DNA from 2 places in the Variovorax palleresanus genome. Region 2 is predicted to be linked to the other one. Evidence: riboswitches for the same ligand, from Rfam matches in the RefSeq annotation. Region 2 holds a riboswitch; the other holds the start of a gene.
The links. A riboswitch is a leader RNA that binds a small molecule or an ion and turns the genes downstream of it on or off. The one in region 2 is predicted to bind cobalamin.

Region 1 (7,037 bases), on a different contig from region 2:
GGCCGCGCCGATTCGGAACGCAGCGGCATCAGGAGGTTGGTCAGCCAGAGCGTGAGGCAGTCGATCACCACCAGCGTGTCGGGCGCACTCTGGGTGACGATTTCGCGCGCGAGTTCGATGGGCTCTTCCACCGTGCGCATGGCGGGCACGCGCTGCGCGCGGTCGGCCTGGTGACGTGCGATGCGCTCGCGCATTTCGTCGTCGTAGGCCTGGCCCGTGGCAATGAGCACGGCGCGGTGCGTTGCTGGCGCTTCGGCCAGCCAGTCAATAGCGCGCTGTTCTGCGCGCCGGGACTTGCCGCTCTTCTGACCGCCAAGGATGAGTTCGTGCTCAGGCATGGGCATGGGCATGGGCATCAGCGCTAAGTTCGCCGTTTGCGTCGGGTTGGCTTATTGCGGTGTCCACTTCAGGCCGAGGTAAGCGTTGCGGCCGCCGGTGGCGTAGCCGCGCGCCAGCGTGTAGTCCTTGTCGCCCACATTGTCCACGCGCGCCACCAGGCCAAGGTCGCGCGTGATCTGCGTGCTGGCCACCAGGTTCAGCACCGTGTAGCCGCTCAGGGTGCGGGTGTTGGCGGCATCGTCGAAGCGCTTGCTCGACGACTGGATCTCGGCACCCAGCGTCCAGCCGGCCACGCGCCAGTCGGCGCCCAGCGTGCCGTGGCGGCGGGCGCGGCGCGCCAGCAGGTTGTCGGTGTCCAAATCGCGCGGATCCTGGAAGTCGGCCGACGCACGCAAGGTGACGTTGCCGATGCGATGGCCGCCCGACAGCGTCACGCCCTGGTAGCGGGCACGCGCGGTGCTGGCATAGCAGCCGAAGCCGGAGCGGCAGTTGGTGTCGAACACGATCAGGTTGTTAACGCGGTTCTGGTAGACCACGATGCCCGCATGCGTGCCGCCGTCGGTGTACCGCAGGCCCAGTTCGACGTTGCGGCCCGACTCGGGCTTGAGGCTGGGCGTGCCGTATTCGCTGAAGCGCTGGTACAGCGTGGGGGCGCGGAAAGACGTTCCAGACGACACGGTGGCGCGCAGCTTGGGCGTGATCGAGAAGCCGTAGGCCGCACTGCCGGTGGTCTTGCCGCCGAACTCGCTGTCGTCGTCGCGGCGCACGTGCAGCTGAAGCGAATGCGCGCCCTGCACGAAGCCGTAGCCGAGCGAAACCGCATCTTGCGAGCGCTTGCTGGAGAGCAGGCCGGTGAAGAGGGTCGGCGCGTTTTCCAGCGCGTCTTCGCGGCGTTCGAGGGTGGCCGTCACCAGGTGCGGGCCGAAGCGGAATTCGTTCTGGAACAGGTAGCCGCGAAGGTTCGTCTCGGTGCGATAGAACGAAGGCTGCGTCTTGTAGACCGCTTGCGAATCGGTGACCTGCACGCGCGTGCTGTAGATGTCGTTCCAGTTCGCCGACCACGAAAGCCCGGCCGTGCGCAGCGTGTTGTTGCCGATGTCGTTCCTGAACTGGATCGGTGGGCGGGCCCTGGAGCTGACCTGTGCGTCGTAGCCCGCTTCCATGTCGCTGTAGAGCAGCGTGGCGTCGAGCCGCTGGTCGGGGGTGAGCTGGTAGCCCAGGCGCAGGTTGCCGGCGTTGCTGCGGTAGCCGTCGCGATCGGGGCTGGTGTAGCCGTCTCTCGAGGGCGTGCGCTTGTCCAGAGGCTGCACGTTGAAGCCCCTGCTCTCCTCATGCGCGACACCCAGCGAATAGTCCAGCGCGCCGGACTTTCCGCTCACGCCAGCTTCGGCCTTGCGCAGGCCATGGCTGCCGAAGCCGACGCCCGCATAAGGAGACACGCCTTCTTCGCCGCGCTTGGTGAAGAGCTGGATCACGCCGCCCACGGCGTCGGAACCGTACACGGCTGCAGCCGGGCCGCGCAGCACTTCGATGCGGTCGATCTGCGAGAGGGGAATGCTCTCCCAGCCGGCGCCGCCGGTCGATTGCGAATCGACACGCACGCCGTCGACGTACACGGCCGTGAAGCGCGTCTCCGCGCCGCGAATGTAGAGGCTGGTGGTGTTGCCCACGCCGCCGTTGCGCGTGATCTCGATGCCGGGCAGGCGCGCCAGCACGTCGGCGACGCCGACCGCGCCGCTGCGCTCGATGGTCTGCCGGTCGATGACCGACACGTCGCCCACCAGGTCCGACAGCGGTTGCGGCGTGCGGTTGGCCGTGACCACGGTTTCGCTGAGTGCGGCAGCGGCCACGACTTGCTGCGCATGCGCCGCGAGGGGCAGCTGAAACAGGGCCATGCCGCCGAAAGCGGAGGCCAGCGCAAGCGGCAGGCAGGCAAGGCGGCGACGGCGCGCGGGAACACGGCCGAGGGAAAGGGGACCACAGGAAGTCATGAATGGAGCGAACGAACGTCTATGCCCGTCGCCGGCCTCCCCGCCAACTTTTGGGCGCAATGGCTGCCTCATGCATCGAAATCGATCGCGCATGCGGCAGCCGCCTCGTTGGCCGGTATCCGGGCTGGCAGTGCAACCCCACCGCCTTCCCAGGTGCCTGTTTCAGGGCACCCAGTGGCTGAATGGATGAGGTTGACGCTTGCGGCGTCGACTGCTTGACCGTTGCGGGGGCAGCGCAGGCGGCTTCGGCCCGGTTCCGTTTCCGGGGAGCGTTCACTCCTGCTTCCCGTTGAACCGCGGCGTGTGAACCACGCCGCAGGCACCAACGGGCAGGATTTTAGGGCCTCTGCCGGCGCAGTAAGCCAAAAGTTGCGCCGTTCGTTGTTCGGCGGGAAACTACAATCGCCAACCATGCCCGCCTCCAGCCCCATCGACCAGATCGCCGAGCGTGTGGAACGCCTGCTCGTGCGTCATGAAGAGGTGCAGCGCACCAATGCGCTGCTGCAGGAGCAGGTCGAAGCGCTCACGCGCGAGCGCGACGCGCTCAAGTCGCGGCTTGCCGCGGCCCGCACGCGCCTCGATGCACTGCTCGAGCGGCTGCCGGCCGAACCACCTTCCGAAGATTCCCCCGCATGAAGCAGATCGAAGTACAAATCATGGGCCAGAGCTATCTGCTCGGCTGTCCCGACGGCGGCGAGGCGCAGCTGCGCGAAGCCGTCGATCGCGTGGACGCGGCCATGTGCAAGATCCGCGATGCGGGCAAGGTAAAAGCACGCGACCGCATCGCGGTGCTGGCCTCGTTGAACCTGGCTTTCGACCTGGCCGCGCAACAGACCGCCGCCGCGGCTGCAGCGGCATCCGCACCTGCTGCCGCGGCTCCCGTGGGCGAAATCGGCGAGGCCGGCGAAGCCGATGCCAAGGCCGCGCAACTCATCCAGAAACTCGATCAAGCCCTCGCGGGCGATGATCATTTGCTCTGAGCGGCCGCGTCCGGTCCGCCAGAGGCGTAAAATCCGAACTGTCTGCGGTGCGCGTCGGGCTTAATATTTCCTTGTTCCAATGCTCTCCGGAGCCGGGCTTGGTACATCGCTTGACGGGCGTGATCATCTCGCGTTAGATGAACCCGAAGTCTTGCTGCCCTCGCCCACCTGAACCCTGGTTCAGGATGCGGGTTCGGCGCCCACTTGCAGACACCTTTTTCTGTTGACACGGCCCCTGCATGCACTGCACGGGGCCGTTGCTTTTTTTCAAGGCCCCGCTGCGTGACTTCCCTGCTCGACCCCCTCCTGATCGCCGAATTGGCCGCGCTCGGCCTGGGCACCGGTTTTCTGGCGGGCCTGCTCGGCATCGGCGGCGGCATGCTCATGGTGCCTTTCATCACGATCATCATGGGCCATCGCGGGGTTGCTTCCGATCTTGCGGTGAAGATGGCCATTGCCACCTCGATGGCCACGATCATCTTCACCTCGGTGTCCAGCGTGCGCGCCCATCACAAGCGCGGCGCGGTGCGCTGGGACATCGTGCGGCGCCTTGCGCCCGGCATCGTCATCGGCAGCCTGCTGGGCAGCCTCGGCGTGTTCGCGCTGCTCAAGGGCACGGTACTGGCCATCGTCTTCGCGCTGTTCGTTGGCTTCTCGGCCACGCAGATGTTCCTCGACCGCAAGCCCAAGCCCACGCGCCAGATGCCGGGCACCGCGGGGCAGCTGTCGGCGGGCGGCGCCATCGGTTTCATCTCGGGCCTGGTCGGTGCGGGCGGCGGCTTCGTCAGCGTGCCGTTCATGACCTGGTGCAACATCTCCATCCACAACGCCGTGGCCACCAGCGCGGCGCTCGGCTTTCCGATCGCGGTGGCCAACGTGCTGGGCTACGTGATCAGCGGGCAGTCGGTGCAGGGCCTGCCGGGCGGCTCGTTCGGGTACATCTGGCTGCCGGCGCTGGCGGTCATTGCGGTATGCAGCGTGCTCACCGCACCGCTGGGCGCAAAGGCGGCGCACAACCTGCCGGTGAAGAAGCTCAAGCGCGTGTTCGCGAGCATCCTGTACCTGCTGGCGGCCTACATGCTCTGGAAGGGCCTGCAAGGCTAGGCCCACCACCCGAAAACCCCTCGGGTCCCGGGTGACACCCGTTGCGACGCCGGCGCCCCGGCCGTATAACGGTCGCATGAAAATCCTCATCGCCGTCGACGGCAGCGCCTATACGCAAAAGGCGCTCAGCTACATCCTCGCCAACCGCGCCATGTTCGTGGATGGTCACGAGCTGACCATCGTGCATGTCTGCACCGGCATCTCGGGCCACGTCGCGCGCCACCTCAGCAAAGAGGTGGTCGACGACTACTACGCCGAAGAAAACGCCAAGGTCATCGAGCCCGTGAAGGCGCGGTTCGCGGAGAACGGCGTGACCAACTACACGGTCGACAAGCGCCACGGCCACGCGGCCGAAGAGATTCTCAAGTCGGCAGCGGCGGCACACGCCGAACTGATCGTGCTCGGCACCCACGGCCACGGCATCTTCGGCCGTGCGTTGATGGGCTCGGTGGCCACCAAGGTGATTTCAGAGACCGACACCACCGTGCTGCTCGTGCAGTAAGTAGGTAGGCAGGCAGGCGCCAAGCCTTCTTTTTTCTTTCTATTGAACGCGCTGCTGCCGCCACTCGCGCGGCGAGCAGCCGAAGCGTTCTCGGAATGCGCGGCTGAAGTGCGCCGCGTCATTGAAGCCGCGGCCGTAGGCAATGTCGGCCACCGGCCGCCCGGCCAGGCGCGGCTCGAGCAGGTCGCGGCTGCAGGCTTCGAGCCGCCGCTCCCAGATGTATTGCGAAGGCGTGAGCGGCTCGCTCTTGAAGACGCGGTGGATGTGGCTTGCCGACACGCCGAGCTCCGCCGCGAGGCTTCCCACCGAAAGAGACGGATCGGCCAGTTGCTCGTCGATGCGGCGCTTCACGCGCGCAAGGTGGTACGCCGTGAGACTGCTCAGCCCCGGCGAGCGCGCCGCGGGCAACGTCTGCAGGCCCGCAACCAGAATGCTTTGCACACCGTTGGCCACCGCGAGCGCGGAGGCCGGTTGCAGCGTGTCGATGTCTTCGCGCAGCGTGCGGATCATGCCAAGCAACAGGTGCCCCGCGCCCTCGCGTCCCGATACCGTGGTGGCCGTCAGGGCTTCGGTATCGTGCAGTTCGCTGCGCAGGCGTTCGCCGGGGAGCTTGAGCACGATCTGCTCGAAGGTATCGTCGAACAGCAGCTCATACGGCCGGGTGCTGTCGTACAGCGCGAAGTCGCCCGTCGCCAGCACGGCATCGCGCCCATCCTGCCGCACCACGCCTTGCCCGCGCGCCTGGATGCTGACCAGGAAGTAATCGTCGCCCGAGCGCGAGATGTGCCCCGGCGTGCGCATGACCTTCTGCGGCCCTGACTTGACCACCGACACGTCCAGGCTCGGCAGCGTGTGCTGGCGGATGCTGCCTTCGAAGTTGCCCGCGCCCCGTTCGCGCACCGGATCGCACCCGAGCTGCACGTAGACGTTGCAGATCATGTCGGTCCAGTAGGCGAGCCGCTGGTCGCGCGGGACGGCGTCGGTGCTGAGCAACTGGTTCATCGGGGGTCCTTGGGGGAGTCGGCATGCAACGCTGGAACAAGAACGCCGCAAGTTCGGATCAAGGCGTTTCGCGGCGGCGAATCTACGCTTGAAGCAACCCGCATGCCACCGCGCAAACCCGGTGCCAGGTGTGCGAAGTTGTTTCATCACCCCGTTTCTGGAGACCCGCCATGCCCACCACCGTTCATCCCAAGCTCCGCGTCGCCGCCGTGCAGGCCGCGCCCGTGTTTCTCGACCTCGACGGCACCATCGACAAGACCATCGACCTCATGGCCCAGGCGGCCGGCCAGGGCGTGAAGCTCATCGCCTTTCCCGAAACCTGGGTGCCCGGCTACCCCTGGTGGATATGGCTCGACTCGCCGGCCTGGGGCATGCAGTTCGTGCAGCGCTACCACGACAATGCGCTGGTCGTCGGCTCCGCCGAGTTCGACCGCATCAGGGAAGCCGCGCGCAAGCACAAGATCTGGGTTTCGCTGGGCTACAGCGAAAAGGCCGCCGGCAGCCTCTACATTGCGCAGGCGCTGTTCGACGACGAGGGCAGCACGGTGCAGACGCGCCGCAAGCTCAAGCCCACGCACGTGGAGCGCACCGTGTTCGGCGAAGGCGACGGCTCTGACCTGGCCGTGGTCGAGACGCCCATCGGCAACGTCGGATCGCTCTCGTGCTGGGAGCATCTTCAGCCGCTCAGCAAGTATGCGATGTATGCGCAGAACGAGCAGATCCACTGCGGCGCCTGGCCCAGCTTTTCGCTCTACCGCGGCGCGGCCTATGCGCTCGGCCCCGAGCTCAACAACGCCGCGAGCCAGGTGTACGCGGCCGAGGGCCAGTGCTTCGTCGTGGCGCCGTGCGCCACCGTGTCGCAGGCGATGAGCGAGCTGATGTGCACCGACGCGGGCAAGCAGCAGATGCTGCGCGTCGGCGGCGGCTTTGCGCGCATCTACGCGCCCGACGGCTCGCCGCTCGGCACGCCGCTGGCCGAAGACCAGGAAGGGCTGGTGATCGCCGACATCGACCTGGGAATGATCGCGCTCGCCAAGGCGGCAGCCGACCCGAGCGGCCACTATTCGCGCCCCGACGTCACGCAACTGCTGCTGAACAAGACACGCCGCGAGCCCGTGG
Region 2 (7,037 bases):
CCGCGTTCGCGTGCCGAGGACATGGCGCGCTCCACCAGGTAGGCCCAGTCGCTCGGGGCACCCAGATGGTCGATCACCACCACGCGGGCATGGCGCAGCACGTCGTCGACATACATGTCCACGGAAGCCGGCTGTCGAAGCCACATCAGGTTGGCCAGGCGCACGCTGGGATAGTCGGCGCCCATATGCCCGGCCGCGTCGGCGAGCAGCGACAGGGTGGTGTCGGCGGCGCTGAGCACGACCACCGAGGCGGGCGTCTGCGCCACGCGCACGACGCCCTGGCCGCCGTCTTCGACGTGGCCGCCGGGGCGGGTGGACAGCAGATGCATGAGGGCTTTCGGCGACGCGTCAGGCCACCGCGGCCACGTCCAGCACCGCGTCCAGTTCGGCTTGCAAGACCGCCGCATCGAGGCCTGCCCCGATCAGCACAAGGCGCGTCTGCCGAACCTCGTCGGCGCGCCATGGCCGGTCGAAGTAGCTGTCGAAGCGCGTGCCGACGCCTTGCACCACCAGCCGCATCGCTGCGCCGGGCAGGGCGACGAAGCCTTTGGCCCGATAGATCTCGTGGCGCTCGACCAGACTCTGCAAGGCGGCCAGCAAGCGGCCGCGGTCAGGGACCTGCAGGGTCACCGAGACCGAGTCGAAGGCGTCGTGGTCGTGGTCTTCCTCCTCGTCGTGGTGAGTCTTGCGCTGGTCGATCGCATCCTCCACCGCCCGCTCCATGCCCAGCAGCACACCCAGGTCGATGCGCCCGTGCTGCGCATGCACCAGCTTCACGCCTGTCGCGGTCTCGGCGCGAATGACGGCCTCCACGCCGGCCAGCGTCGCCGCGTCGAGCCCATCCGTCTTGTGCACGACCACCAGGTCGGCGGTCGCGAGCTGGTCTTCGAACAACTCCGACAAGGGCGAATCGTGGTCGAGGTTTTCGTCGGCGCGGCGCTGGGCATCTACCGCCAGCGGGTCGTCCGCGAAGCGGCCGGCGGCGACGGCCGGTGCATCCACCACCGTGATCACCGCGTCCACCGTGAATGCGTTGCGCAGCGCCGGCCATTGGAAGGCCTGCACCAGGGGCTTGGGCAGGGCCAGGCCCGAGGTCTCGATGACCAGGTGATCGATCTGATCGCGCCGCGCGGCCAGTTGCTCCATCACCGGCGCAAACTCTTCCTGCACGGTGCAGCACAGGCAGCCGTTGGCCAGCTCGAACAACTGGCCGTCCGGCGCCCCGGTCTCGTCGCAGCCGATGCCGCAGCCGCGCAGCAACTCGCCGTCGATGCCCAATTCGCCGAACTCGTTGACGATGACCGCGATACGCCGGCCCTGGGCGTTCTGCAACAGGTGGCGCAGCAGCGTGGTTTTGCCGCTGCCGAGAAAGCCGGTGACGATGGTGGCGGGGATCTTGCGGCTTTGCATGGGCGTGGGCGTCGAGGTTTGCATGGGCTGTGGTGGTTCTGTGGGGTCGCGTGCGGCGTTGCCAGCGCGCGATCAGGGCTTGAACAACGCGGCGATGGCCGCCGGATTGCTCGGAAAGTACAGATGCATGAAGGACGCGAAAAGGCGTTTCTGGCGGAAGACCGCTTCGGCTTGGCCGTGGTGGCGCCGGGCCCGCGTGTGCAGTGCAGCCGGCGCGCGCGTGTCGATGCGGGCGTGATGAAAAGTGTGGCCGCGGACCTCGCCTTCGGGCAACTCCAGACTGTGCATGCCGAGGTTGACGAGCCGGTCGGACATCGCGCCCTGCCCGGGCAGCAAACCCAGCATGGGCGCCTTGTGGCCGGCAGCGTCGCTCAGCGACTCCAGCAGCACCAGCATGCCGCCGCACTCCGCGACCATCGGGCGACCCGCAGCATGGTGCGCAGCGATGGATTCGCGCGTCGCTGCATTGCCCGCCAGCGCTTGCAAGTGCAGTTCCGGGTAACCGCCCGGAAGGTACAGCGCGTGCGCCTCTTGCGGCACCGGTTCGTTGGCCAGCGGCGAAAAGAAGCACAGTTGCGCGCCCAGCATACGCAGGAGCTCGAGATTGGCGGAATAGACGAACGAGAAGGCGGCATCTTGCGCGATGGCGATGGTGACGCCGGCGAGCGAGGCGGGCAGACCTGAATCCGAAGCCGAGCGCAGCGGCGCGTTGAATTCCACGGCAGGCGGCATCGGCAGCGCCCCGTGCTCGGCAAGCGCAAGCGCGGCGGCTCCGATGCGCTCGGCGATGTCGTCGACCTCGCCGGCCTGCACGAGGCCGAGGTGACGCGACGGCAACGCGTAGTGCCCGCCGCGCGGCAGCGCGCCGTACCAGGCCATGCCGGCCGGCAGGCTCTCGCGCACCATCTGCGCATGGCCCGCGCTGCCCACGCGATTGGCCAGCACGCCCGCCAGCTGCAGGCCGGGGCGATAGGTCGCCAGCCCGTGGGCGACTGCACCAAAGGTCTGCGCCATCGACGATGCATCGATCACGGCCAGTACCGGCAGTCCGAAATACAGCGCCAGATCGGCACTCGACGGCGCTCCATCGTGCAGCCCCATCGCGCCTTCGACCAGGATCAGGTCGGCCTCTGCAGCCGCACGGTGCAAGAGCTCGGCGCAGTGCGCCTCCCCTCCCATCCACAAGTCGAGCTGCTGCACCGGCGCGCCGCTGGCACGCTCGAGGACCATGGGGTCGAGAAAATCCGGCCCGGTCTTGAACACGCGCACGCGCCGGCCCTGGCTGCGATGCCAATGCGCCAAAGCGGCAGTGACGGTGGTCTTGCCTTGGCCCGAGGCCGGGGCCGTGACCAGCAGCGCGGGACAGCTGAAGTCTGCGGGTGCAATCATCCCTCGACCCTCATCGGCCTGCCGGCCACTCGCAGCGCGTGAACGCCACCGCACAGCGGCATACAGCGGCGTGAGCCAGGACCATGTCGCCTGAAGGGGATGCGTGTCATAGAGAAAATACCGCGCCAGCCATGCTCACCCGCTTCCCCGCAGGTACGCACCACAAGGCGCGCCGTTCGCGCAGCGCGCCGCCTCGTTGGCCGGTATCCGGGCTGGCGAAGACGACCCGTGTTCCCTTCCCAGGCAGCGCAGATTGCGCGGATTCACCTAGTGGGCTATAGACACGAGCGGCGAGCACGAGGGCTCACGTTCGCTTACCGTTGCGGGGGCAGCTCAGGTTAGGGCGCGCGATGGCTTGCCGCGCCACCCCTCCTGATTCCCGTTGAACTGCTTCGACCGGAAAGACGAAGCGAGCACCAACAGGCTGATCATAGCGGAACACCTCCACTCATGCGGTGCGCCGCCCGGTTGTCTTGCGCGCCACCGCCTTGGGCACCAGGGCGCGCCAGCCGATGACGCACGATGTGATGCACAAGGCAATGCCCAGGGCCGACAGGATCAGCACCAACGCCTCGCGCAACCGAGGCCGTTCGCGCAGCGGCTCGAAATCGAGGCTGTGCAATCCCTGGTACATGAACCGCTGCCATCGTCCCGACCGGTCGACCCGCAACAGCACCCTGCCCGAGGCGGGATCGGCATAGAGGTCCGTGCCGTCGGACCAATGCGCGCGCCAGACCGGCAAGGGCCGGCCCTCCGAGGCTTCGGCCGAGCCTGGATTCTTCGCGTAGTAGGCATCGTCATAGCGATCCATCCGCACCACGCTCGACGCAGGCCTGTCTTCGCCACGCAGATGCCGCAGGACGCCCGACATCAGCGCATCTGGCAGTGCCGGATCCAATGTCGATGCGGCGCTCACGTCGTCAGCGCGCACCCACCACCGCCGGTCCGTGCCCTGGATTCGATACCAGACCTGCGCGCCGACTCGAACCCGCTCCAGTTCCAATGGCTGCGCACCGGCCTCGCCGGCCGAGACCGCAGCCAGGGCAAGCGGCGGCGCCAGGACCGCGTCCCGGCCAGGGCCGAGCCAGCGCTCGCGCTCGGAAGCCGACAGCCCGCGTGACGAGAACACGCCATAGGGATTCATCGACATCAGGCCCGAGAAGATCCAGGTGAGCGTGAACACCGCGGCGACCAGGCCCGCGATGTGATGCCAGCGCATCCAGAACTTGCGATAGGGAATCCAGCGCGTTCGGTTCAGGAACAACTGCCAGATGCCTAGCGCCAGTCCGGTCGCGGCCAGCACCACGCCAGGGATCGACAGCCAGACGACCACCTGGTTCCACGCCTGCGGAAACTGCCGCAGCACGGTCGGATAGATCCAGTGCGGGACCGCACCGATCCAGTTCCAGAACCGCTCGCTGCGGCGGGTGTCGCGCACCACTTCGGCGGCAGTACTCGAGACGTACAGTTCGAGACCGTCGTCTCCTTCCAGGCTGACCTTGAAGAGCGGACGGTATGGATCGAAGCCTTGCGGAACCGTCCATTGGTCACGCTCCAGCGCTTCGGCCGAAAGCGCGCGTCGGCCGCTGAAGGACTCGGCCACCTTCATGGCCTGCACGGCGCCGAGCGGGGCCGTCGCGGTGCCGGTGCGGGCATCGAAGGCTTGCCACTGCGCGGCCTTCGCCTGCCCGGCGTCGACCAGCAGTCGCCAGACCGGCTCTCCCGGGCCGGCCATGCCCAGGCGTGCCTCGGCGAAGCTCACGCCGGCCCGCCTGGCAGCCTCTTCGGCGGTCAGGCAGCAACCAGCGCCGAGCGCCAGAGGCTGCAACCCCGCGCGCCGCTCGGCCTGCGAGAGGTTCGGGAACGGCACGTAGTACAGCACGATCCCGGTGACGAACCACATCAGGAACAGCAAGGCCAACGAGATGCCGAGCCACTTGTGGATGAAGATCAGTGCGCGCTTCATGCCCGTGCCGCCGGCGCATGGCGCCGTGGCCTGAATGCAGGAATGGCTCTCCCGCGCGCGCTCATCAGAAGGCCGCCCGGTAGCTGACTTCGAAGCTGCGCGGCGCGCCGATCATGACTTGATTGTTCGAATTGGCGCCGCTCCAATACGCGTAGAACTGGTCAGTCAGGTTGCGAACGCGAAAGGTGATTTCGCCCTTCTGCAGGCTCCAGGTCGCATAGGCGGTCGCAGTCGTGAACCCGTTCATGCGGACCGTGTTGGCGTTGTTGGCGTAGGCGTACCCGGTTCGGTTGACGCCGCCACCGATGCGCAGCGGCCATCCCGGCACCTTGTAGTCGACCCAGAGATTGGCAACCGCGCCCGGCACGTTCGGCGGGGTGTTGCCCGCGCGCGAGACGTTGCCGGCCTCGATGAGGCTGTCGAATTTCGCATCGACCCATGCGAGATTGCCGCTCAGTGTCAGCTCGCGTGTCGCCTTCCAGACCGCGGCGAGTTCCAGGCCCTGCGCGGACTGCTTGCCGCTGTTGACTGTGAGCGTCGGGTTGCTGAAATCGCGCGACAGCACGTTGTCGAGTTCGATCCTGTAGGCCGCCAGCGTGTAGTCAAGGCGGCCCTCCATCGCCGACTGCTTGAGGCCGAGCTCCAGCTGCTTGCCCGTCGAGAGGCTGAAGGCGGCGTTGGCCGCCGAGAGCAGCAGGAGGTTGCCCGTACCGACCGGCGCGCTCGCGTTCGAGTACTGGGCGTAGACCGAAGTGTGGTGGTCGATCGCGAAAACCGCGCCCAGACGCGCCGATGTGGGCTTGTACTTCTGCGTGAACGATGCCCGGGCCCCGGTGTTGAGGTCCATGTTCTGGCGCGCCAGCTTCACGTAGTCCTGCCGCAAGCCGCCCACGAGGGTCAATCGGTCGCTGACGGACAGGGCATCTTCCATGAAGATGGATCCCGTGGGAATCCGTGCGTCGAAGATCGTGCGATTGCCGGCACCCGCGAACAGGGCGGGGTTCGCGGCAAAGTTGCCGTAGCGTCCCGGGATGGTGGCGAACTCGCTCACCGAGAGCGCATTGTTGGCTGCGGTCGATCCGTTGGAGAAGTCGCGGTTGGAAGAAAAGTCGGTCTTCGTGTATTCAAGCCCCCCAACGAACCGGTTCTTCATTCCCCCGATCGGCGACGTGTTCGTGAGATCGAGCCGATTCGTCAGGATCTGGTGGTCGTGCGTGATGCCGACCAGGTCGCGCACGATGCGGCCCGGCGCAGCGAAGGCAAAGGACTCCGAATTGCGCCACGCCCTGTCCGCCGTGTAGTAGGAAAGCTGGTTGCGCAGCTTCCATTCCGGCGCGATCTGCCAGCTGAGCTTGGCGCGCGTCCAGAGGCTGTTCGCACTCATCTCGGCATCGTCGAAGTTGTAGTTGCGAAACGCGATGCCGCGATCGACCAATCGCCCGCTGGCGTCGCTGACGATGTCCGTCGGCTGGAGCGCATAGGCGCGCGGCACGAGCGGCGTGCCCTGGTAGGACAGCGCACTGTCCCTGGCGTAGTCCATCGACAGTTCAAGCGTGAGCTCACGCGTCAATGCCGTGCTGAAGCCCATGGTGAGGTTGTCGTAGCGCTGCTTGTTGCGGTCGATGTACCCACCGGTCTGCTGGTGGCTGAAGTCCAGTCGGAAAGCGCTGGCCTCGCCCACGTTGACACCCAGGCCGACGCCGGCCCTGGCCGTGCCGAAGCTCCCATAGGAAAACATGGCCTCGGCCCCGGGGTTGCTGCGGTCGGGTCGCTTGGTCACGAAGTTGACGGCCGCGCCGATGGCGCCTTCACCGTAGAGCACCGACGAGGGGCCCTTCAAGACTTCGATGCGCTCATAGTTCCAGGTGTCCTGGGGCCGGCTCACCATCGTCGGCACTGCAATGCGATCGCCGTCGAACAGATAGGTGATGAAACCTCCGGTGAAGCCGCGCGTCGAGATCACCGATGGCGATCCGGGCGCTCCACCGGCAGTGATGCCCACCCCGCCGCGCAAGGCCTCCTCGAAAGTCCGTGCGCCACGCCGTTCCATGGTTTCCTGGCTGATGACCTCGACCGAAGCCGGCGTTTCCATCACGCTCAGGCCCAGCCTGCCGGCAACTTCGGTCGTTGTTGCCTGAAGCGCTGGCGCCTGATCCTGCCGGGGGGCCGTCACCTCGATCGGTCGCAAGCTCTCTTGCGCCAGCGCAGACGTGCTGGCGAGCAAGGCGACAAGGCCCGGGATCGTGATGTGTCGGGTCGTGAAAGGACCTGA

Region 1: another riboswitch for cobalamin. It lies ahead of ACJ7Z0_RS05125 (TonB-dependent receptor domain-containing protein); the one in region 2 lies ahead of ACJ7Z0_RS02455 (cobyrinic acid a,c-diamide synthase CobB).

What each region holds. Positions count from the first base shown of each region.
Region 1 covers NZ_JBJNVP010000002.1:273,903-280,939, forward strand. Annotated here, with positions in the region: gene ACJ7Z0_RS05120 (bifunctional adenosylcobinamide kinase/adenosylcobinamide-phosphate guanylyltransferase) at 1-344, opposite strand, end outside; gene ACJ7Z0_RS05125 (TonB-dependent receptor domain-containing protein) at 390-2,330, opposite strand; cobalamin riboswitch at 2,424-2,672, opposite strand; gene ACJ7Z0_RS05130 (DUF904 domain-containing protein) at 2,742-2,966, shown strand; gene ACJ7Z0_RS05135 (cell division protein ZapA) at 2,963-3,310, shown strand; gene ACJ7Z0_RS05140 (sulfite exporter TauE/SafE family protein) at 3,593-4,414, shown strand; gene ACJ7Z0_RS05145 (universal stress protein) at 4,491-4,916, shown strand; gene ACJ7Z0_RS05150 (AraC-like ligand-binding domain-containing protein) at 4,956-5,918, opposite strand; gene ACJ7Z0_RS05155 (carbon-nitrogen hydrolase family protein) at 6,089-7,037, shown strand, end outside.
Region 2 covers NZ_JBJNVP010000001.1:515,068-522,104, reverse strand. Annotated here, with positions in the region: gene cobN (cobaltochelatase subunit CobN) at 1-329, opposite strand, end outside; gene cobW (cobalamin biosynthesis protein CobW) at 349-1,410, opposite strand; gene ACJ7Z0_RS02455 (cobyrinic acid a,c-diamide synthase CobB) at 1,483-2,799, opposite strand; cobalamin riboswitch at 2,981-3,235, opposite strand; gene ACJ7Z0_RS02450 (PepSY domain-containing protein) at 3,248-4,765, opposite strand; gene ACJ7Z0_RS02445 (TonB-dependent receptor) at 4,830-7,037, opposite strand, start outside.